Regions from separate parts of the Allobosea sp. GW822-FHT05A11 genome, predicted to be linked through region 1. Evidence: predicted binding sites of a transcription regulator. Region 1 holds the regulator's gene; the other holds the start of a gene.

Region 1 (7,925 bases):
CAGCATCGCCGCGACGAACAGGAACTCCGCGACATGGTCGCGTGCACCGACGGCATCGACCGAATTCTCGAATGGTCCGTCATAATCGAGTGCCTTGGCGCTGAGTTCCGGGTTCAGCGTGATCGCCGAACCGGCGAGCGCCGCCGCCCCGAGCGGGGACTGGCCGGAGCGCTTCTCCCAGTCGGTCAGGCGCGAGGCATCGCGCATCAGCACCTGGCCATGCGCCATCAGCCAATGGCCGAAGGTGACGGGCTGCGCGCTCTGGAGATGGGTGAAGCCGGGGCAGACCGAGGCCGCATGCTCCTCCGCCTGATCGGCGATCGCAGCCAGCAACTCCGCCAGCATGCCGGCGAGCGAGCGCGACTTGCTCCGCAGATAGAGCTTGAGATTGTTCGCCGCCTGGTCGTTGCGCGAGCGTCCGGCGCGGAGCTTGGCGCCGGTCGAGCCGACGCGCTCGGTCAGGATACGTTCGATGAAGGTATGGACGTCCTCGTCATCGGGACCGGGCGCGATCCGCCCCGCGACCGTATCGCGGGCGATCCCGTCGAGCGCGGTCAGGATGGTCTGGAGTTCCTCGGCCGTCAGCAGGCCGGCGCGACCGAGTTCGGCCGCATGCGCCTTGCCGCCCGCGACATCCTGCGGCACCAGCCTTGCGTGCTCGCCGGCGGCGCTCGACAGCTTCATCAGCCGCGGGTCCGGCGGCTTGCGGAAGCGGCCGCCCCAGAGTCGGGTCGTCTGGTTCATGATCTCGTTCCTCCCGTCAGGGAAGAATGGCCTCTTGACCGAGAGGCCGGCAAACGAAACGATCTCCGCCGAGATAGTCCAAAAAGGAATACCCCATGGCGGCCAGCCGGCCACCCCCGTCAGCCGCGGCGCTGAGGGCGTTCGCGACCGTCGCAAGGCTGGGCTCGACGGCCCGCGCCGCCCTCGCGGTCAACCTGACCCAGAGCGCGGTGTCCAAGCAGATCCTCTCGCTGGAGCATCACCTCGGCACGGTGCTGTTCGACCGCAGCCCGCTCGGCCTCAAGCTCACCGAAGCCGGCGCGATCTACCTGCCCTATGCGGAAGCCGCGCTGGAGCAGATGGAACGCGGCGCGCGGCGTCTCGCCGAGCGCAACGCCATCGCCCGGCCGATCCGCCTGCACATGGTCGCGATCGCCGGCGAGCGCTGGCTGATGGCGCGCTTTCCGGCCTTCGCCGAGGCCCATCCCGGCGTCGACGTGCAGTTCACCAATTACGTCAGCGAGAGCGAGACGGAGGAACCGGATATCGAGATCGCCCATGGCGTCCCGCCCTGGCCCGGAAAGGAGGCGCATTTCCTCTTCGGCCGCGATGTCGCGCTCGTCGCGGCGCCCAGCCTGATCGAGCGGATGGGCGGTTTCCGCCGCGCTGCCGATATCCAGAAGATGACCCTGCTGCAGCACTATCAGATGCCGACCTTCTGGGCCGAGTTCACCGAAGCGCATGATCTGCGCGGCGCAGTGCCAGAGCATACCGTGCGCTACGGCTATTATTCCGTGATCACCAGCGCCGCCGTCGCCGGCCTCGGCCTCGCGCTGGCGCCACGCTGCTACGTCGCCGACGAGCTTGCCTCCGGCGCGCTCGTCAATCCGCTGGGGCTCGGCTTCACCAGCGCCATCGGCTGCTGGCTGACGCGGCCGCTCGACCAGCCGCCGCGGCCCGGGCTGGATGCCTTCATCGCCTGGCTGCGGGCCGAGGCCGAGAGCTTCGACGCAGCGACGCGCGCGCCGCCCCCTTACGTCTGACCCGACCCGGCGAAACCTCCCCCTCGCCTGCGCGTTGTCACCCGAGGAGGAGGAGCCATGCTCACCATTCTGCCCGCCCCCGACCATGTCGCCGCCTATCGGCTGTCGCAAACGCTCACGGCTGAGGATCTCGACGCCATCATGGCCGATATCGACGCCCGGCTCGAACGTCACGAGAAGCTCGGCATCCTCGCCGACATGACCGATTTCACCGACATGACGCTGGCCGCGGCCTGGAAGGACGCGCGCTACAGTCTCGGCAAGCTCTGGGAGCTCAGGCGCTTCCCCAAGGAGGCCGTGATCACCGACAAGGGCTGGCTCGCCGGCTTCGTCGATCTGCTCGACCCGGCGATCCCCTTCGTCAAGGTCCGCGCCTTCAAGCCCGAGGACTATGACAAGGCCCTGACCTGGGCCGGCGATATCGAGGGCGGCCCGAACGCCTGAGGCTTACGCGGCGCCGCTGCGCGCGAAGGTCTCGTCGAAGGCGTAACCCGCGCCGCGCACGGTGCGCAGCGGGTCCTTGGCGTCGCCCGGCGTGATCGCCTTGCGCAGCCGCCCGACATGGACGTCGACCGTGCGCTCGTCGATATAGACGTCGCGGCCCCAGACGGCGTCGAGGAGCTGGGCGCGCGAATAGACCCGGCCCGGCGCCTGCATCAGGAATTCCAGCAGGCGGAACTCGGTCGGGCCGAGATGCAGTTCGCTCCCGGCGCGCCGGACGCGGCGCGTCGTGCGGTCGAGTTCGAGATCGCCGGCCGCGAGCAACCCTGCGACATGGCCAGGCTTCGCTCTGCGAAGAAGCGCCTGGATGCGGGCGATCAGCTCCGGCAGCGAGAACGGCTTCACGACATAGTCGTCGGCGCCGGTCGCAAGCCCACGCACGCGCTCGGTCTCCTCGCCGCGCGCCGTCAGCATGATGATCGGCACGCGCTCGGTATCGCGCCGCGAGCGCAGCCGGCGGCAGAGCTCGATGCCGGAGAGGCCCGGCAGCATCCAGTCGAGCAGGACCAGATCGGGCGTGGAATCGCGCAGATGCAGCTCGGCGTCATCCCCGCGCGCGACGCTGTCGACCTCGAAGCCCTCAGCTTCGAGATTGTAGCGCAGCAGCAGGGTGAGCGGCTCCTCGTCCTCGACGATCAGGATACGTGCGGCCATGATGGCTTCGACCTCAGTTTCCCGTCACCGCTTCGACCTCGATATTGGTCGTGTCGAGCTTCGGCCGGTTCACGTCGAGGGAATCGCCGGTGACGAGGTAATGGATCGTCTCGGCGATATTGGTGGTGTGGTCGCCGATGCGCTCGATATTCTTGGCGCAGAACAGCAGATGCGTGCAGAAGGTGATGTTGCGCGGGTCCTCCATCATATAGGTCAGGAGTTCGCGGAACAGCGAGGTGTAGAGCGCGTCGATCTCGTCGTCGCGCTTCCAGACCTCGAGCGCCTTCTGCTCGTTGGTCGCGGCATAGGCGTCGAGCACGTCCTTGAGCTGGGCCTGCACGAGGCGGCTGATATGCTCGAGACCGACGACCGCACGATGCGGCGGCTGGAACTGCCCGGCGATGGCGACGGCGCGCTTGGCGATGTTCTTGGCGAGATCGCCAACGCGCTCGATGTCGGAAGCGAGGCGGATCGCCGAGATCAGCTCGCGCAGGTCCTGCGCCAGCGGCTGGCGCCGGGCGATGGTGAGCACGGCCTTTTCCTCGACCTCGCGCTGGAGGTTGTCGAGGCGCTGGTCGGCCGAGATGATCTTCTGGGCGAGCGCGGTGTCGCGGCGAACCAGCGCGACCGTGGAATCGCCCAGCATGCGCTCGGCCATGCCGCCCATTTCAGCGAGGCTGCGGCGGATGCCTTCGAGATCGGTGTCGTAGGAGCGGACGATGTGGTCGGTCATAGGGGTGTCCTCCTCGTCGCCGCTTAGCCGAAACGGCCGGTGACGTAGTCCTGGGTCTGCTTCTTGGCCGGGTTCATGAAGATCGTGTTGGTCGGCGCGAACTCGATGACCTCGCCGAGATACATGAACGCGGTGTACTGCGAGATGCGCGCCGCCTGCTGCATGTTGTGCGTCACGATCGCGATGGTGAAGTCGCTCTTGAGCTGCTCCAGCAGGTCCTCGATCTTGCCGGTCGAGATCGGGTCGAGCGCCGAGGTCGGCTCGTCGAACAGGATCACTTCCGGCTTCTGCGCGATGGTGCGCGCGATGCAGAGGCGCTGCTGCTGGCCGCCGGAGAGGCCCATGCCGGAGCTCTTCAGCTTGTCCTTGACCTCGTCCCAGAGCGCGGCGCGGCGCAGCGCGCCCTCGACACGGTCGTCGAGCTCGGATTTCGGCGGCTTCTCGTAGAGGCGGATGCCGAAGGCGACGTTGTCGTAGATCGACATCGGGAACGGCGTCGGCTTCTGGAACACCATGCCGACCCGCGAACGCAATTCGTTCACGTCGACGTCGTTCGAGATGATGTTGCGGCCGTCGAGCATGATCTGCCCTTCCGCGCGCTGCTCCGGATAGAGCGAGTAGATGCGGTTGAAGATGCGCAGCAGGGTCGACTTGCCGCAGCCGGACGGGCCGATCAGCGCCGTGACGTGACGATCACGGAAGTCGAGATTGATGTTCTTCAGCGCCTTGTGCTCGCCGTAGTAGAAATCGAGGTTCTTCACCGCGATCCGGACGGGCGCCTCGGCATCGAGCGACTGGGGGGAGAGTTCAAGGGTCGAAAGCATCGACATTAAGTCCTCAAGGTCGGTCGCGACCGGGTTGGTTTCAAGCTCTACTTGCTGCCGGCGACGATGCGCCGGGCAACGAGCGAGAGCACGAGGATCGAGACGGTGATGATGAGCGAACCGGCCCAGGCGAGCTGCTGCCAGTTCTCGTAAGGGGCGGAGGCGAACTGGTAGATCGTCACAGGCAGGTTGGAGACGCCGCCCACGAGCGAGGGCGAGAACCAGAAATTGTTGTTGAGCGCGGTGAAGAGCAGCGGCGCCGTCTCGCCGGCGATGCGGGCGAGCGCCAGCAGGATGCCGGTGACCATGCCGGCCTTGGCCGCGCGCCAGGTCACCGAGGTGATCACGACGGAAGGCGGCGCGCCGAGCGCGGCGCCAGCCTCGCGCAAGGGGCCGGGCACGAGGTTCAGCATGTCCTCGGTGGTGCGCACGATCACCGGGATCGCGATGATGCCGAGCGCGACACCGCCGGCCCAGCCGGAATAGCCGCGGAACGGCTCGACCAGGATGACGTAGACGAACAGGCCGATCAGGATCGACGGCGCCGAGAGCAGGATGTCGTTGATGAAGCGGATCAGGTTGGCGAGCTGCGAGCCGCGGCCGTATTCCGCGAGCCAGGTTCCGGCGAGCACGCCGATCGGCGTGGCGATGGCGATGCCGAGGAAGGTCAGCACGAAGGAGCCGACGATGGCATTGGCGAGGCCGCCGCCTTCCGTGCCAGGGCCGGGCGTGACCGCGGTGAAGGTGGCGAGCGAAAGCCCGCCGATGCCCTTCACCACGAGCATGCCGAGGATCCAGAACAGCACGAAGATGGCGATGAAGGTGAAGCCGGTGGCGATGATCTTCATCAGCCGGTCGGCGGTGCGACGGGACTGGCGCACGCGGCCCCAGGGCTGATGCGGCAGTTCGCGAGGCGTGGTCGTCATGGTCATGGGGGGCCTCAGTAGCGCTTGACGCGGGCGACCAGCAGCCGCGCGATGACGAGGACGACGAAGGTGACGAAGAACAGGATGCAGCCCAGCGCGATCAGCGCGTTGAGCTGCAGCCCCAGCGCCTCGTTGAACTCGTTGGCGATGCGCGAGGCGATGGTGGAACCCGGGTCGAACATCGAGGCCGAAAGCCGGTTGGCGTTACCGACGACGAAGGTCACCGCCATGGTCTCGCCGAGCGCGCGGCCGAGGCCCAGCATGACCGCGCCGATGATCGAGACGCCGGCCTGCGGCACCAGCACATGGCGCACGACCTCCCAGGTCGTCGCCCCGATGCCATAGGCGCTCTCGCGCAGCACGGAGGGGATCTGCTCCAGCATGTCGCGAGTGATCGAGGCGATGAAGGGGATGATCATGAAGGCGAGGATGATACCCGCCGTGAAGATGCCCAATCCCGAAGGCGAGCGCGAGTAGAGCACGGTGCCGACGATCGGAAGGCCCTCGACGATGTTCGAGAGCGGGATCTGCACATAAGCCGCGAAGAGCGGCACGAAGACGAACAGGCCCCACATGCCGTAGATGATCGAGGGCACGGCCGCGAGCAGCTCGATCGCGGTCGCGACCGGCTTCTTGAACCAGGCCGGGGCGAGCTGGGTCAGGTAGACCGCGATGCCCAGCGAGAGCGGCACGCCGATCACCAGCGCGATCAGCGCCGTCGAGAGCGTGCCGACGATCGCCGGCCAGGCGCCGTATTGTTCGTTCTGGGTATCCCAGACGCTGGAGGTGATGAAACCGAGACCGAATTCGCGGAAGGCCGGCCAGCCGCCGATGACCATCGAGACCATGATGCCGGCGAGCAGCACCAGCACCAGCAGCGCCGCACCGAAGCTGGCATTGCGGAAGATGGCATCGAAGGTCGCCTTCGGCGTCTTCCGCACGATCGGCGTCGCGCCGGGAATGCTCGTCATGTCGGTTGCTGCGGTCATCCGCGAAGGCTCCGGTGGCATGGCCGGGATCGTCGGAGGGTCCGCCCGATCCCAGCCCTCATCCTGAGGAGCGCCCGAACAGGGCTCCTCAGGATGAGGGCTCGAAGAGTGCGGCAAGGCGGGTCGAACCCCGCCTCGCCTTGTCGATCGCAGCGATCAGAAGATCGGCTTGCCGGCCGTGTCGGTCACGCCCTTCCAGGCGTTGCGGACCTGGTCCTTCACGTTCGTCGGCAGGGCGACGTAGTCGAGCTCGCTCGCGAGCTTGTCGCCGTTCTTGTAGACCCAGTCGAAGAATTTCAGAGCGGCCTGCGTCTCTTCCGGCTTCTCCGGCTTGGCATAGACCAGGATGAAGGTCGCCGAGGTGATCGGCCAGGCATCCGCGCCCTTCTGGTTGTTGAGCGAGATGCCGAAGCCCGGCTGCTCGTTCCAGTTGGCATTGGCGGCGGCGGCCTGGAAGGCCTTCTCTTCCGGCGCCGGGAAGTTGCCGTCGGCATTCTTCACCAGGGCGTGGGAGAGCTTGTTCTGCTTGGCATAGGCATATTCGACATAGCCGATCGAGTTGGCGACCTGCTTGACCGAGGCCGAGACGCCCTCGTTGCCCTTGCCGCCGATGCCGACCGGCCACTGGACCGACTGGTTGGCGCCGATCTTGGACTTCCACTCGGCCGAGGCCTTGGAGAGGTAGTCGGTGAACACGAAGGTCGTGCCCGAGCCGTCCGAGCGGTAGACCGGGTTGATGTTCGCGTCCGGCAGGGTGACGCCGGCATTGAGCGCGACGATCTTCGGGTCGTTCCACTTCTTGATGTCGCCCAGATAGATCTGGGCGATGATCTCGCCCGAGAGCTTGAGCTTGCCGGGCTCGACGCCGGCGATGTTCACGGCCGGCACGACGCCGCCCATCACGGTCGGGAACTGGATCAGGCCGTCCTTGGTCAGGTCTGCGCCCTTGAGCGGGGCATCGGTGGCACCGAAGGCGACGGTCTTGGCCTTGATCTGGCGGATACCGCCACCCGAGCCGATCGACTGGTAGTTCAGGCCGATGCCCGTCTCCTTCTTGTAGGCCTCGGCCCACTTCGCATAGATCGGGAAGGGGAAGGTCGCGCCGGCACCGGTGATGTCGGCGGCCTGGGCGGAACCGGCGATCCCGACGGCAACGGCCGCGAGAACAAGAATCTTGCGCATGTGAGAAGTCCTCATCTGATCGCTGTTTGCAGCGACCCTGTCAGAACACCCTCTGTATGACAGCCAAATGACAGTTCGTCATGAAAGCTGTCATGAATGGCTGTCATGCACGGATCAGCCGTTGGCGCGCCCCGCCTCGAAGCGCGGCAGGATCGCCCGGAAGGTCGCCCCCTCACCCGACTTGCTCTCGATCGTCAGCCGGCCGCGATGGCGCAGCACGATGTGCTTGACGATCGCAAGCCCCAGCCCGGTGCCGCCCGCTTCGCGGCTGGCTGCGGTGTCGACCCGATAGAAGCGCTCGGTCAGGCGCGGCAGGTGCTCCGGCGCGATACCTGGCCCGTCGTCGCGCA
Region 2 (7,925 bases), 560 kb from region 1:
CGCAGATGCCGCACGCCGATCAGGTGACCAACCAGGTGCCGGTGCTGGCGGATTACGACGCCTTCGCCGCCGATCCGGTGCTGCCGGGAATCGTCTCGACCTTCGGTGCCGATTGGGCGCGTGAGCGATTGCATGAGGCGGGGCGCACGGTCGGCTCGGCACGGGTGCAGGAACTGGCCTGGCTCGCCAATCGCTACACGCCTGAACTGAAAGCCTTCGACCGCTTCGGCAACCGCATCGACCAGATCGGCTTTCATCCGGCCTGGCACGAGTTGATGGGGCTCGCCATCGGGCATGAGACGCATGCGCTCGCCTGGAACCGGCCGGAGCCCGGCGCGCAGGTCGCCCGCGCCGCCTTGCAATATCTCTGGTACGGCGCCGAGAGCGGCATCTGCTGTCCGATCAGCATGACCTATGCCGCCGTGCCGGTGCTGAAGCAGGACCACCTGCTTTGGGAGCAGTGGGGTTCGCTCGTCACTTCAAATCGCTACGACTCGCGGCAGGGGCCGGCGCATTTCAAGACGGGCGCGACCATCGGTACGGCGATGACGGAGACGCAAGGCGGCTCGGATCTGCGCCAGACCCAGACCGTGGCCGAGGATAATCGCGACGGGACGTGGTCGCTGCATGGCCGGAAGTGGTTCTTCTCGGTGCCGCATTCCGACGTCTTCCTGACGCTGGCGCGGACGGGCGAGGGCATCTCCTGCTTCGTCGTGCCGGGCTGGCTGCCGGATGGGACGCGCAACGGCGTCGCGATCCAGCGACTCAAGGACAAGGTCGGCAACCGCTCGAATGCTTCTTCGGAGGTCGAGTTCAGGGGCGCGCTCGGTCATCTGATCGGCGAGCCGGGCCGGGGCATCCGCACCGGCCTGTCGATGAACCATAATTCGCGGCTGGATATCGCCGCTGCCTCCGCCGGGCTGATGCGGATGGCGGTGTCGCTGGCCGCGCATCATGCCCAGCATCGCCGCGCCTTCCAGAAGGCGCTGATCGACCAGCCGATCATGCAAAACGTGCTGGCCGATATCGCGATCGAGGCGGAAGCTGCAGCCTGGCTCGCCTTCCGATTGTTCGCGGCGCTCGATCAGCAGGAGGCGTCGTACAGCGAACGGCTGCTGGCGCGGGTCGGCGCGCCGATCGCGAAATACTGGATCACGAGGCGCGCGCCCGCCGTCGTCACCGAGGCGCTGGAATGCCATGGCGGCAACGGCTTCATCGAGGAAAACCCGATGGCGCGGCTCTATCGCGAGGCGCCGCTCAACGCGATCTGGGAAGGCTCGGGCAATGTCATCTGCCTCGACGTGCTGCGCTCGCTGGCGCGTGAGGAGGGGGCGGTCGATGTGCTGCGGGCGGAGATGATGGCGGCTGCCGGGGCGGACCGGCGCTATGACGTGGCGCTGAAGCGTTTGGAGAGCGAATTGCCGGAGATGATGCGCAACGAGGGGCAGGCAAGGCGATTGACGGAGCGGCTTGCGCTGCTGCTGCAGGGCTCGTTGCTGCTGCGCTTTGCGCCGGCCGCCGTGGCAGATGCGTTCATCGCGACGCGGCTGGGTGAGAGCTGGTCAGGGCAATTCGGCGATCTGCCGCCAGGTGTCGATGCGGCGGCGCTGACACGACGGGCCGTCCCCGCTGTCTGAAACGTCATGCCTGGGTCGAGCCCGGGCATGACGGTGTTGTCAGGCCGCTTCCGGTTCGAAATCCATCGCCACGCCGTTGATGCAGTAGCGTAGGCCGGTAGGCGGCGGGCCGTCGGGGAAGACGTGGCCGAGATGGCCGCCGCAATTGGCGCAATGCACCTCGACGCGGACCATGCCGAACTTGCGGTCCTCGCTGGTCTCGACGGAGCCTTCCAGCGGCTGGTCGAAGCTCGGCCAGCCGGTGCCGCTCTCGAATTTCTTACCCGATTTGAACAGCTTCTGGCCGCAGCCGGCGCAGGAGAAGGTGCCGGCGCGCTTCTCGTAATTGAGCGCGCAGGAGCCGGCCCGCTCCGTGCCATGGCCGCGCAGGACCTGATACTGCTCCGGCGTCAGCCGCGCGCGCCACTCGGCGTCCGTGAGCTGGAAGGGGAAACTCTCGTCCTGCTTCTTCGGCTCGCCGAACATGCTCATCAGACCCATTGCGATCTCCTTATCAGCGGGGCGGCGCCTCATCGGCTTTCGTGCCCCAATATGGCGCTTCGCATCCGAGATTTCAGCCCTGTCGAGTCCAGGCAGCCTCACGATGCCGTGGCAGCGGAGCGCAAGACGTCACCTGACCGTCACGCGACTCCTCTAGCAGCCCGGCCACCCGCAAAGGGAGGAAAACCGGTGACGCAACAGGCGACCCAAACGGCCCGCGCAGCCCGCCGCATGACCAGCTCCGGCCTGGGGCAGGCCGTCCGGCGCAGCAAGACGCTGTCCAAGGCCGGCCTACTGGAATGGCTGTTCGCCCGCGCCTTTTCCGGTCTTGTCTATCCGCAGATCTGGGAAGACCCCGTCGTCGACATGGCGGCACTCGGGCTCAAGGCCGACGACCATGTCGTGGCGATCGCGTCCGGCTCCTGCAACATCCTGTCTTACCTGACGGCGGCGCCGATCCGGGTCAGCGCTGTCGACCTCAACGCCACCCATATCGCGCTGGGCCGCCTCAAGCTCGCGGCGCTGGCGCGGATGGAGCGGCAGGAGGATTTCCTGCGCTTCTTCGGCCGGGCGAAGGATAGTGCCAATGTCGCGCTCTACGACCGCGAGATCGCTGATCATCTCGATGCCGTCTCGCGCGGCTATTGGGAGGGGCGGGGGCTGAACGGGCGGCGGCGGATCAACCTCTTCGCTCGGGGGTTCCACCGTTACGGCCTGCTCGGGCGCTTCATCGGCACCGGGCATGTGCTGGCGCGGCTGCTCGGTGGCAATCCCAGGGCGATGCTGGCGGCGCGCGACCGGGCCGAGCAGCGGGCGCTCTACGACAGGCATCTCGCGCCGGTCTTCGAGCGCAAGCTGATCCGCTGGCTGGTGCGCCAGCCGGCCTCGCTCTACGGGCTGGGCATCCCGCCGGCGCAGTACAAGGCGCTGTCCGCCGATGGCGAGGACGGCATTCTCGGTGCGCTGAAGCTCCGGCTGGAACGGCTGGCCTGTGATTTCGACCTCAAGGACAACTACTTCGCCCAGCAGGCCTTTGGCCGGCGCTATGGCGAGGGGCCGGATGCAGCCTTCCCGCCTTATCTCCAGCCGGAACATTTCGCGGCGGTGAAGGCGCGGGCCTCGAGCGTGTCCTATCGCCAGAGCGCGGTCACGGGCTTCCTGGAGGGCGAGCCGGCCGAGAGCTGCGACGCCTATGTGCTGCTCGATGCGCAGGACTGGATGAACGACGCCGATCTGACAGCGTTGTGGTCGCAGATCACGCGCACCGCCCGGCCGGGCGCGCGGGTGATCTTCCGCACGGCGGCCGACGAGAGATTGCTGCCCGGCCGCGTGCCCGCGGCGATCCTCGACCAGTGGCATTACGACGAGGAGACGAGCCGCGAGCTCTGCCGGCAGGATCGTTCGGCGATCTATGGCGGCTTCCACCTCTATGTCCTGAAGGGCCAGGGCCGGTGAGCGCGACGGAGACGCCGGCCGGCCCGGCCGCCGGGCTGATGGACCGGATCTACCGGCACCAGCGCCATATCTACGATGCCAGCCGGAAATTCTACCTGCTCGGCCGCGACCAGCTCATCGACGGGTTGCAGCCCCCGGCCGGCGCGACCGTGCTGGAAATTGGCTGCGGCACCGGACGCAACCTGATCCGGATCGCCCGGCGCTATCCGGATTGCGCCTGCTACGGGCTCGACGTTTCCAGCGCGATGCTGGCGACGGCGAAGATCTCGGTTGCGAAGGCGGGCCTCGATGACCGGATCAGGCTTGCCCAGGCCGATGCCACTGCTTTGGATCCTCAAGCGCTGTTCGGCCTTGCCGGCTTCGATCGGATCGTCATCTCCTATGCGCTGTCGATGATCCTGCCCTGGCAGGGCGTCGTCGCCGAGGCGGTGCGCCGGCTCGATGCCGGCGGCTCGCTTCATATCGTCGATTTCGGCGACCAGGCCGGATTGCCGGGGCCGTTCAAGGCCATGCTGCTGCGCTGGCTCGCGCTGTTCCATGTCACGCCGCGGGAGAACCTGCCGCAGGCCGTGCGGGCCATTGCCGAAGCGGCCGGGGCCGATTGCCGGCTTGACGCGCCCTATCGCGGTTATGCGGTGCATGCCGTCGTCACGCGCCGCCGGGCGGCGTAGCGGCACGCTGCGTGAATGCCTATGCTGCCGGCGATGGATTCAGCCGACCCCTCCGACGAAAGCCGCTTCGAGGTTCTCCGCGACCGGCTGCGCCAGCTCTATCACGGCCGCTCGCCCGCCGCGTTGCGCTTCCAGGCGGTGACGACGGTCGTCGATCTCCTGATCATCGCCTTCTTCATCCTGACGCCATTGCTCAGGGAGAACGCGGCCTTCCTCTGGATCGATTACTCGGTCGCGGTGATCATGATCGCCGAGATCGCGGCGCGATTGCTGGCCTCGACCAACATGCTCCGGCTGCTGCGCCAGCCGACGATGCTGCTCGACCTCTTCATCCTGCTGACGCTGCTCATGCCGCAATGGCTGGAGAATTTCGGCTTCCTGCGCATCCTCAGGCTGTGGTCGCTGTCGCATAAGGGCATCGTCTGGGCTCAGTTCCGCGAAACCCGCTTCCGGGAATGGGAGAATGTGGTCCGCGCGCTCGGCAATATCGCGACCTTCCTCTTCGTGGTGACCGGCTTCGTCTACACCTTCTTCTTCCGGCAGGAGGGCGGGCTGGAGAGCTACGTCCAGGCGCTCTACTTCACGGTCGCGACGGTGACCACGACAGGGTTCGGTGACGTGGTCCTGCCGGGCATCGCCGGCAAGCTGACCTCGATCCTGGTGATGATCGTCGGGATCACGCTGTTCGTGCGCCTGGCGCAGGCGCTGTTCCGCCCGAACAAGGTGCTGTTTCCCTGCCCGGAATGCGCGCTCCAGCGCCACGAGCCCGACGCGGTCTATTGCAAGGCCTGCGGGCACAAGCTCAAGATTCCCGACGACGACCCCTGACGCGGCGATCGTTCAATGCCGGGTTTCGGTCTCGGTCTCGCGCTCTTCGGCAGCTTCGTCGACCCGGATCGCCGATTTCCGGGGCATGCCGATGATGCGGCCGATCGTGACTGGCAGCGGCATCATGCTGTGCGCGGCCTTCATCAGGGCGATATTGGCAAGGATATCGGCCGGGAAGGGCGTGACCTTGCGACTGATCATGTCGACATGCAGCGACAGGTTCTCGCTGGTCGCCGCAAGCCAGCCCTCGTTGGCGTGCCGCATCTCGAGATAGTAATGCAGGCGCTTGTCGTCGAAGGCGATGAGCTGCGCAGTGATGCGGACGAGATCGCCCTCGGTCAGTTCGCGCTTGTAGAGGATGTGGCACTCCGCCGCGAAGGTGGAGGCGTGGCGCGTCTCGACATAGTCGCGGGTGAGGCCGACCAGCGAGAAGACCTCGTCGACCGCGCGGTCGAACAGCACATGGTAATAGGCCATGTTGAGATGGCCGTTATAGTCGATCCATTGCGGCTCGACCCGCATCGCCGAGGAGACGAAGGGTGCGAAGAACAGCGCCGGGGCGCGCGTATCGTGTTTCATGATCGCCTCCCTGACAGGCGCCTCGTTCAAGGGCCGGCGGCATTATTGCCGCTGCCTATTTCATCGTCGCATGATCTAGTATGCATCGCTCGCAAGCGGCGTCAGCATCTTGGACCGGCCAGTATGGCAGGACCATGTCGAAGCGTAACCAATTGCGAAACCGATCTGTTCCAAGTCTAAGCGCCCAACCTGGATGTTGACAATGAGCCTGCCCAGCGCCGCCCCTCATGCCAGCCCTGCCTCCGCCGCAGTGCTGCCGCCCTCGCCGGAGGCGATCGCAGCCGTGACGCAGGCGCTGGCCGCGAGCTTCGGCAACCGGCTGGTCACCAGCCTGGCGGTGCGCCAGCAGCACGGCCATACGTTGACCTGGATCCCGAACCAGCCGCCGGATGCGGTGGTGTTCCCGCAGAGCACGGACGAGGTCTCCGAGATCGTGAAGCTCTGTGCCGCCCATGGCGTGCCCGTCATCGCCTTCGGCACCGGCACTTCGCTGGAGGGCCATGTCAACGCCGTCTTCGGCGGCGTCTGCATCGACATGTCGCAGATGAAGCGGATCATCGCGGTTCATGCCGAGGATCTCGACGTCGTCGTCGAGGCCGGCGTCACCCGCAAGGAGCTCAACGAGCATCTGCGCGACCAGGGCCTGATGTTCCCGATCGATCCCGGCGCCGACGCTTCGATCGGCGGCATGGCGGCGACGCGTGCTTCCGGCACCAATGCGGTCCGCTATGGCACGATGAAAGACAATGTCCTGGCGCTGACCGCGGTGATGGCCGACGGCTCGGTCGTCAAGACCTCGACGCGGGCCCGCAAGACCTCGGCGGGCTACGATCTCACCCGCCTGCTGGTCGGCTCGGAGGGCACGCTCGGCATCATCACCGAGGTGACGCTGAAACTTCATGGCATCCCGGAGGCGGTCTCTGCCGGCGTCTGTCCGTTCCCTTCGGTGAAGGCGGCCTGCGACGCGACGATCCTGACGATCCAGACCGGCCTGCCGGTGGCGCGCATCGAATTGCTCGACGACGTGATGATCCGCGGCGTCAATCTGCACGCCAAGCTCGGCCTGGCCGAGACGACGATGCTGTTCGTCGAGTTCCACGGGACCGAAGCGGGCGTGAAGGAGCAGTCCGAGCGCTTCGGCGAGATCGCGGCCGAATTCGGCGGCGGTCCGTTCGAATGGGCGACCAAGGCGGAAGACCGCTCCAAGCTCTGGCAGGCGCGCCATGACGCCTATTGGGCGGCGAAGGCCCTGCGCCCCGGCTTCGATTCGGTCGCGACCGATGTCTGCGTGCCGATCTCCCGCCTGGCCGAATGCGTCGAGGAGACCAAGCGCGACATCGAAGCCACGGGCCTGATCGCGCCGATCGCCGGGCATGTCGGCGACGGCAATTTCCACACGCAGCCGCTGGTCGATCTCGCTGATGCCGCCGAGGTCGAGCGGGCGCAGGGTTTCATCGACCGGCTGGTGAAGCGGGCGCTCGCCATGGGCGGCACCTGCACCGGCGAGCACGGCGTCGGTCAGAAGAAGATGAAGTATCTCGAGCTGGAGCACGGGGCCGAGGCGCTCGCGGTGATGCGGGTGCTGAAACGGTCGCTCGACCCGCGCAATATCCTCAATCCCGGAAAAATCGTCGCCCTGTGATGTCGTTACGGCTTGCGCCCTTGGTTTCCTTCGCCGAAATGTCGTGATCTCGCCGCGACTTGCGGGCAGGATGGGATATTCCGGCGCAGACCGTCCTTGCGACGAAACGGACCCGTCATTCCGGGGCAACTGCGGAATGATGGCGTGGTTCGGTCGCAAGGTCGGGGCAGGCTGAAAAGCGGCGCCGCTCCACGAGCGACAGGGGTAGACAGCGGAATTTGCGTGAGAGTCTCACAGTTCTGGCCGGCCTGCTGGTGCTGGCGCTGCTGGCGGCCCTGATCGGCCCCGGTTTCGTCGACTGGCAGGCCTATCGGCCGCAGATCGAGGCGCGGCTGAGCGAGGCGCTCGGCGTCGAGACGCAGATCGGTGGCGGGATCGGCCTGCGGCTGCTGCCATCGCCACGCATTGCGCTCGAGGATGTGCGGATCGGGCCGGGCGACGGCTCGGCAAGTTCAGCGACGGCCGAACATGTGACCGTGGAATTGGCGCTGGCGGCGCTCGCCCGCGGCGATTTTCGTTTCTCCGAAGCGCGGCTCGACGGTGCGGCGGTTTCTCTCTTGCTGGACGAGGCGGGCTTCATTCGCCTGCCCAAGCGAAGCGGGAAGGGCATTCCGGCAGGGGCGAGCCTCGACC

What was found. The regulator PhoB, encoded in region 1, activates phosphate uptake and scavenging genes when phosphate is short. The targets are predictions, from matches to a motif close to TGTCATNNANCTGTCAT.
Region 2: a site for PhoB is predicted at 2,245-2,261, ahead of AC1RLU_RS04870 (BtaA family protein). Genes of this name have one in related genera too.

Annotation. Positions count from the first base shown of each region.
Region 1 is NZ_JBXAMI010000001.1:433,730-441,654, reverse strand. Features, by position in the region: gene argH (argininosuccinate lyase) at 1-744, opposite strand, end outside; gene AC1RLU_RS02155 (LysR family transcriptional regulator) at 840-1,766, shown strand; gene AC1RLU_RS02150 (SpoIIAA family protein) at 1,824-2,210, shown strand; gene phoB (phosphate regulon transcriptional regulator PhoB) at 2,214-2,921, opposite strand; gene phoU (phosphate signaling complex protein PhoU) at 2,935-3,654, opposite strand; gene pstB (phosphate ABC transporter ATP-binding protein PstB) at 3,678-4,484, opposite strand; gene pstA (phosphate ABC transporter permease PstA) at 4,526-5,410, opposite strand; gene pstC (phosphate ABC transporter permease subunit PstC) at 5,419-6,393, opposite strand; gene pstS (phosphate ABC transporter substrate-binding protein PstS) at 6,550-7,575, opposite strand; gene AC1RLU_RS02115 (ATP-binding protein) at 7,690-7,925, opposite strand, start outside.
Region 2 is NZ_JBXAMI010000001.1:997,898-1,005,822, forward strand. Features, by position in the region: gene AC1RLU_RS04860 (acyl-CoA dehydrogenase family protein) at 1-1,637, shown strand, start outside; gene msrB (peptide-methionine (R)-S-oxide reductase MsrB) at 1,677-2,108, opposite strand; gene AC1RLU_RS04870 (BtaA family protein) at 2,349-3,572, shown strand; gene AC1RLU_RS04875 (class I SAM-dependent methyltransferase) at 3,569-4,243, shown strand; gene AC1RLU_RS04880 (potassium channel family protein) at 4,265-5,071, shown strand; gene AC1RLU_RS04885 (thioesterase family protein) at 5,084-5,650, opposite strand; gene AC1RLU_RS04890 (FAD-binding oxidoreductase) at 5,853-7,292, shown strand; gene AC1RLU_RS04895 (AsmA family protein) at 7,511-7,925, shown strand, end outside.